Regions from separate parts of the Halomonas sp. THAF12 genome, predicted to be linked through region 1. Evidence: riboswitches for the same ligand, from Rfam matches in the RefSeq annotation. Region 1 holds a riboswitch; the other holds the start of a gene.
The links. A riboswitch is a leader RNA that binds a small molecule or an ion and turns the genes downstream of it on or off. The one in region 1 is predicted to bind thiamine pyrophosphate.
Positions count from the first base shown of each region.

Region 1 (3,398 bases):
TACCGCGAGGAGATCTTCGGCCCGGTGCTGTGCGTGGTGAGCGTGGAGACCCTCGACGAGGCGATCGCCTTCATCAACGCCAATCCCAACGGCAACGGCACCTCGATCTTCACCAACTCCGGCTGGGTGGCGCGGCGCTTCGAGACCGAGATCGACGTCGGCCAGGTGGGCATCAACGTGCCGATCCCGGTGCCGGTGGCCTACTTCAGCTTCACCGGCTCGCGGGCCTCCAAGCTCGGCGACCTGGGCCCCAACGGCAAGCAGGCCATCGCCTTCTGGACCCAGACCAAGACCGTCACCGCCCGCTGGTTCGAGCCCGAGAACGTCTCCGGCGGCATCAACAGCACCATCTCGCTGAGCTGATCCCCTCCCGCTCGGCGGTGAGCGACGGCCCCGTCTCGAGAGAGGCGGGGCCGTCCTGTTGGCCGCCGGGAAGGGCGCTGAATCAGCCCAGCGCCATCTCCAGCAGCTCGCCCACCGGCGCCAGCTGGCTCTCGTGCAGCAGCAGGTGGCTCTCGCCGGGAGCGTCATCGGCGGGGTGGACCACGGCGAACTCGCCTTCCTCAAGATGAAATTCGTGGATCTCGCGGAGGCCTCCGGGCGTCTCGCAGCGGATCGAGCGGTAGGCCTCGTCCTCGCCGTAGGTCAGGCGGTGATAGACCTTGAAGAAGGTGTAGAGCGACAGGCCCCGGGGAAACGCCGGCCAGCGGGCCGGGTTGGCGCGGGTCTCGGCGTCGATCTCGTGACCCTCGGCCTCGGCGCCGTCGATGGCCGAGGCCAGCGGTGCGGCGAGCAGGGTGGCGGCCTCGCCGGGCAGCGGCGCCAGGGCCTCGACGGCCTGCCGGTAGCGCTCGGCCGCGGCGTGCAGGTCGGCCATCGTGCGCAGCGGATGGTCGCTGTGGCGCAGGTCCTCGGGCGCGCAGACCCCGTTCTCCCAGCCGTGGATCACCCTGAGCGTCAGTCGCCCCTCGCGCATCGGCGCCTCCAGCAGGGCCTGGAGGGCGACGCGCAGATGCAGCTGGCGCTCGGGGACGCCGTTGGCGAAGGCGGCGTAGGGCTCGGCGAAGATCCGGTGCAGGCAACCGGGGGCGTGTTCCTTGGCTTCGGTATACGGCATGGCGGGGTCCGGGCTGGTTGTTCGAATGGCGGGAAGGATGTGTCATGCTGGCGCGGCTATCCGGATATCGGCCATGTTGGCCCTGTCTTGAGGATCGCCACCACCATCCATTCACTGTCGCCAGGGGAGTCTCGCCGGCATCGGCGGGGCTGAGAGAGCGTGCGTCGCTGACCCTGGAACCTGATCCGGTTCATGCCGGCGGAGGAAGTGCGACATGCCTTATCTGACGTCAGCCGTGCTTGGCGCGGCGCTTTTGTGTTTCACCGTGCTGGGCCTGCGTGCCCGTCGGGCGGACGGTCCGCTCGACGACTACGTCACCGCCCGCAACTCCCAGTCGGCCCCGACCCTGGGGCTCTCCTTCCTGGCCTCCGGCATGGGCGCCTGGATCCTCTTCGCGCCGCCCGAGATCGGCGCCTTCGTCGGCCCGCTGGGCCTGGCCGGCTATGCCATCGGCTCGGCGCTGCCGTTCATCGTGCTCGGCGCCTTCGGCCCGGCGATCCGCCGCCGCCTGCCCGAGGGACGCAGCATCGGCGAGTACGCCGAGGCCTGCTTCGGCGCCGGCATCCGCCGCTGGGTGGCACTGGTCTCGGTGCTGTACATGGGCTGCTTCCTGGCCGCCGAGCTGACCGCCATCGGCGCCATCACCGGGCTGCTGTCGGACGTGCCGGTGGCGCTGGTGGTGGTCGGCGTGGCGGCGGCGACCCTGCTCTACACCGCGCTGGGCGGGCTGCGCGCGAGCCTGGCCACCGATCGCTGGCAGGCCTGGCTGCTGCTGGCCCTGCTGCTGCTGGTGGGCGGCGTGGCGCTGGCCCGGCTGCCCGAGCTGCCGGCCGGGGCCGCGCTGCCGTCGATTCCCGCCGCTGACGCCCTGTCCGTGGCGCTGACGCTGGTGATCGCGGTGACCGCGGCCAACCTCTTCCACCAGGGCTACTGGCAGCGGGTGTGGGCGGCCCGGGACGACCGGGCGCTGGGGCGCGGCGCCTGGCTGGGCGGGGCCGTGACCGTGCTGGTGGTGGCGGTGGTCGGCGGCCTCGGCATGCTGGCCGCCATGGCGGGGGTGTCGCTGGGCGAGCCGCCGATCCCGTTCTTCGCGCTGCTCGCCGAGGCGCCGGGCTGGCTGGCGCTGCCGGCGCTGGTGCTGGCGGTGACGCTGGTGGCCTCCAGCGTCGATACCCTGCAGAACGGCATCGCCTCGCTCGTGGTGGCCGGCAGCGGCTGCCGCGGCCTGTCGCTCAGGGCGGCGAGGTGGGTCACCGTGGCGCTGATGGTGCCGGTGGTGGCGATCGCCCTGCAGGGGCTCTCGGTGCTGCGGCTGTTCCTGATCGCCGATCTCTTGTGCGCGGCCATCGTGGTGCCGGTGCTGCTGGGGCTGTGGGCGCGGATGAGCGCCGCGGCGGCGCTGGCCGGCGGCCTCGCCGGGCTGGCCGGGGCGGTGCTGCCGGGCTGGGTCGCCTCGGGCAGTGCCCTCGACGGCCTGCTGGCGGCGAGCTTCCCCGGCGGGGTGCCGACCCTGCCGCCGTTTCTCGGCGCGCTCCTGGCCTCCAGCGCGGTGGCGCTGCTGGTGGCCTGGCGGCGTCCGCTGGCGCGGCGCACGGCCTGAACGGTTGCCAGGCCGGCGGATGACCGCCACCCTCTGAGGGTCATCCCGACCTGACGAAGGAGCCGTGCCATGAGTGATACGCCACAGGATCCACGCCGTCGCCATTCCGCCCCGGTGGTGGACGGCGTCGGCAAGTCGGCCAGCCGCGCCATGCTGCGCGCGGTGGGCTTCAATGACGACGACTTCACCCGGCCCCAGGTGGGCATCGCCTCCACCTGGAGCCGCGTCACGCCCTGCAACAGCCACATCGGCGAGCTGGCCGAGCAGGCCAGCGCCGGCGCCGATGCGGCCGGCGGCAAGGGCGTGATCTTCAACACCATCACCATCTCCGACGGCATCGCCAATGGCACCGAGGGCATGAAGTACTCGCTGGTGTCGCGGGAGGTGATCGCCGATTCCATCGAGACGGTGGCCGGCTGCGAGGGCTTCGATGGCCTGGTGGCCATCGGCGGCTGCGACAAGAACATGCCCGGCTGCCTGATCGGCCTGGCGCGGCTCGACCGGCCCAGCGTCTTCGTCTACGGCGGCACCATCCTGCCCGGCGAGGGGCACACCGACATCGTCTCGGTGTTCGAGGCCATGGGCGCCCACAGCCGCGGCGATCTCGACCTCATCGACGTCAAGCGGATCGAGGAGACGGCGATTCCCGGGCCCGGCGCCTGCGGCGGCATGTACACCGCC
Region 1 is NZ_CP045399.1:616,046-619,443, forward strand. Features, by position in the region: gene FIU88_RS02780 (CoA-acylating methylmalonate-semialdehyde dehydrogenase) at 1-363, shown strand, start outside; gene FIU88_RS02785 (hypothetical protein) at 446-1,117, opposite strand; TPP riboswitch at 1,230-1,342, shown strand; gene FIU88_RS02790 (sodium:solute symporter) at 1,332-2,717, shown strand; gene ilvD (dihydroxy-acid dehydratase) at 2,787-3,398, shown strand, end outside.

Region 2 (3,398 bases), 600 kb from region 1:
GGCCGCAAGGCCGGCAACCTCGGCGACTTCTGCCAGCGCTGGGGGCAGCGCTACGACTTCATGCTGGTGCTCGACGCCGACAGCGTGATGAGCGGCGATACCGTGCATGAGCTGATCGCCCAGATGGAGGCCAATCCGCGCCTCGGGCTGCTGCAGACGGTGCCGATCCCCGTGCGCCAGGACAGCCTGTTCGGCCGTGCCAACCAGTTCGCGGCGGCCGTCTACTCGCCGATGCTGGCCGCCGGCCTGAGCTTCTGGCAGTCCGACGCCGCCAACTACTTCGGCCACAACGCCATCCTGCGCGTGGCGCCCTTCATTCGGCATGCCGGCCTGCCCGAGCTGCCCGGACGCCCGCCGCTGGGTGGCGACATCCTCAGCCACGACTTCGTCGAGGCCGCGCTGCTGCGGCGCGCCGGCTGGGAGGTGCGCATGCGCACCGACCTCGGCGGCAGCTTCGAGGAGATGCCGAGCCATATCCTCGACTACGCCAAGCGCGACCGCCGCTGGGTCCAGGGCAACCTGCAGCACCTGCGCCTGCTCGGCGCCGGCGGCCTGCACCTGGTCAGCCGGGTGCACTTCCTGTGCGGCGCCCTGGCCTACCTGTCGTCGCTGATCTGGCTGGCGATCCTCGTGGTCAGCACCGCCGATGCCCTGCTGCGTGCCCTGATCGCGCCCAACTTCTTCACCTCCGACGCCCAGCTGTTCCCGGACTGGCCGATCGCCCCGCCCAACCTGATCATGCCGCTGCTCGGCGGCACCCTGGCGATGCTGCTGATGCCCAAGCTGCTGGGCGTCGTGCTGGCCCTGTGCCGGGCGCCGTCCCGCTACGGCGGACGCGGCAGGCTGGTCGCCAGCGCCCTGCTGGAGGCGCTGTTCGCGATGCTGATCGCGCCGCTGATGATGGTCTTCCACAGCCGCTTCGTGATCGAGGTCTTCAGCGGCCGCACCGTGGCCTGGAACCCCCAGTCACGCGAGGGACGCGCCCTGCCCTGGCGCGAGGCGCTGCGCCACACCTGGCCGGGCAGCCTGATCGGCCTCTGCTGGGCGGGCGTGACCTGGTGGGCCACGCCGACCTTCTTCTGGTGGCTGACGCCGGTGTGGTTAGGGCTGCTGCTGGCCGCGCCGCTGGTGCGCTGGAGCAGCAGCCTGACGATCGGGCGTGGCCTGCGCCGGCGCGGCCTGCTGCTGGTGCCCGGCGAGACCGCCCCGCCGGCGGTGCTCGAGGCCGAGCCGGCGCCGCTGGATCTCGAGCCCGCCGACGAGCCCGCCGTCCCCCCGGCCGAGCGACCCTGCGAGATGCCGATCCAGTCCTTCGGCAGCGACTGGGCGCGGTCGGCGAGTGCCGAGGCCCGCGCCGTCCAGGGCGAATGACCGTCACGCTGCCGTCGCGCGGTGGCCGGGGCGACGACAGGGATGTTCGTCGCCCGTCAAGCTGCTAGACTCGGCCCATTCGCTTGACGGGGTGCCGGTGGAACCGGCTGAGATGGCGCAGGCTCGCGCTCGACAACGCTCGAGACAGCCCCCAGCGCTGGTCCCGTGGAACCTGATCCGGGTGGGTGTGGCAGACGCCGCACGTGAACCGGCGTAGGGAATCAGGCGGCGGGCCGGCGCGCCCTCCTTGCGCCCGGCGCTCCCTCCCCGCTTCCGCTACGCCCGTGCGTCATGCACGCCCTCCGGCATCCGCTCTCATCGGAATCGGAGGCAAGATGGACCGTCGCTTCAGTGATCTCACCGCCGCCTGCCAGGCCGACTGGCGCGCCTACACCGAACACGACTTCGTCCGCGGCCTGGGCGCCGGCACGCTGGAGGCGGACGCCTTCCGCCACTACCTGCAGCAGGACTACCTGTTCCTGATCCACTTCGCCCGCGCCTACGCCCTGGCCGCCTACAAGAGCCGCGACCTGGACGAGCTGCGCCAGGCCTTCGACGGCCTGAAGACCATCCTCGACGTCGAGCTGGACCTGCACCGCGGCTTCTGCCGCGACTGGGGCATCACCGAGGACGACCTGGCGGCGCTGCCCGAGGCCCGCGCCACCCTGGCCTACACCCGCTTCGTGCTCGACGCCGGCAGCCGCGGCGACCTGCTCGACCTGCGCGTGGCGCTGGCCCCCTGCCTGGTGGGCTACGGCGAGATCGCCAACTGGCTTCAGGCCCAGCCGTTCACCGTGCGCGGCGACGCCAACCCCTATGACGCCTGGATCGCCATGTACCAGGGCGACGAGTTCCAGAGCGCCATGCAGGCCGAGATCGCCTGGCTGGACGCGCGCCTGGCCGAAGTGACGCCGGCGCGCTTCGACCAGCTGGCGCGGCTGTTCCGCGACGCCACCCGGCTGGAGATCGACTTCTGGCAGATGGGGCTGGATCGCGCGGACTGAGAGATATCTGCCGAGTGAATGAGGGGCGCCGGGGGCAGCTCGAAGAGGAGGTCCTACGCCATGGATGGCGTCGGTAGCGTACAGGGAGGTATTCACAGCGCCTCCTCGGAGAGCTGCCCCCGGATCAGCCCCGAGCCACATGCACGAGATAACGATGATGACACGGCCCGCCCAGCGGCGGGCACCACCACGCTTGACGGGGTGCCGTTGAAGACGGCTGAGATCATGCGGCGCGAGGCGCCCGAGCATGGGTCCCGTTGAACCTGAACTGGCTAGGACCAGCGTAGGGATCAAGCGACAGGCGGCGGCGCCTCGGCGCCGGCCGCCCCTGTCCTCCCCGACGGTCCTCCCTGACGAACCACTCAAGCCAAGGGAGCACGACCATGAGCAAGACCCCCCATTTCCTCAACGAGAGCGCCCGCGTCGACGAAGCCGCCGTGGCCCCGCTGCCGGGCTCGCGCAAGGTCTTCGTCGAGGGCTCGCGGCCCGATATCCGCGTGCCCTTCCGCGAGATCGGCCTGTCGCCGACCCGCACCTCCGGCGACGGCCCGGATGAGCAGAACCCGCCGCTGCTGGTCTACGACACCTCCGGCCCCTACACCGACCCCGAGGCCGCCATCGACCTGCGCCGCGGCCTGCCCGAGCTGCGCCGCGGCTGGATCGAGGAGCGCGGCGATACCGAGTTCCTCGACGGCCCGACCTCCGAGTACGGCCGCCGCCGCGCCAACGACCCGATGCTCGCCCCGCTGCGCTTCGAGCTGACCCGCACGCCTCGCCGGGCCAAGGCAGGGAAGAACGTCACCCAGCTGCACTACGCGCGCCGGGGCATCGTCACCCCGGAGATGGAATTCATCGCCATTCGGGAAAACCAGAAGCGCCAGGCGTTGGGGTCGGAAGAGGTCGAGCGCATCCTCGGCCACCAGCATCCGGGCGTGGCCTTCGGCGCCCGCCTGCCCGAGGAGATCACGCCCGAGTTCGTGCGCGACGAGGTGGCCGCCGGCCGCGCCATCATCCCCAACAACA
Region 2 is NZ_CP045399.1:1,214,565-1,217,962, reverse strand. Features, by position in the region: gene mdoH (glucans biosynthesis glucosyltransferase MdoH) at 1-1,371, shown strand, start outside; TPP riboswitch at 1,449-1,609, shown strand; gene tenA (thiaminase II) at 1,707-2,375, shown strand; TPP riboswitch at 2,563-2,682, shown strand; gene thiC (phosphomethylpyrimidine synthase ThiC) at 2,759-3,398, shown strand, end outside.
Region 2: linked by a shared signal. The riboswitch ahead of tenA (thiaminase II) and the one ahead of FIU88_RS02790 (sodium:solute symporter) in region 1 are both predicted to bind thiamine pyrophosphate.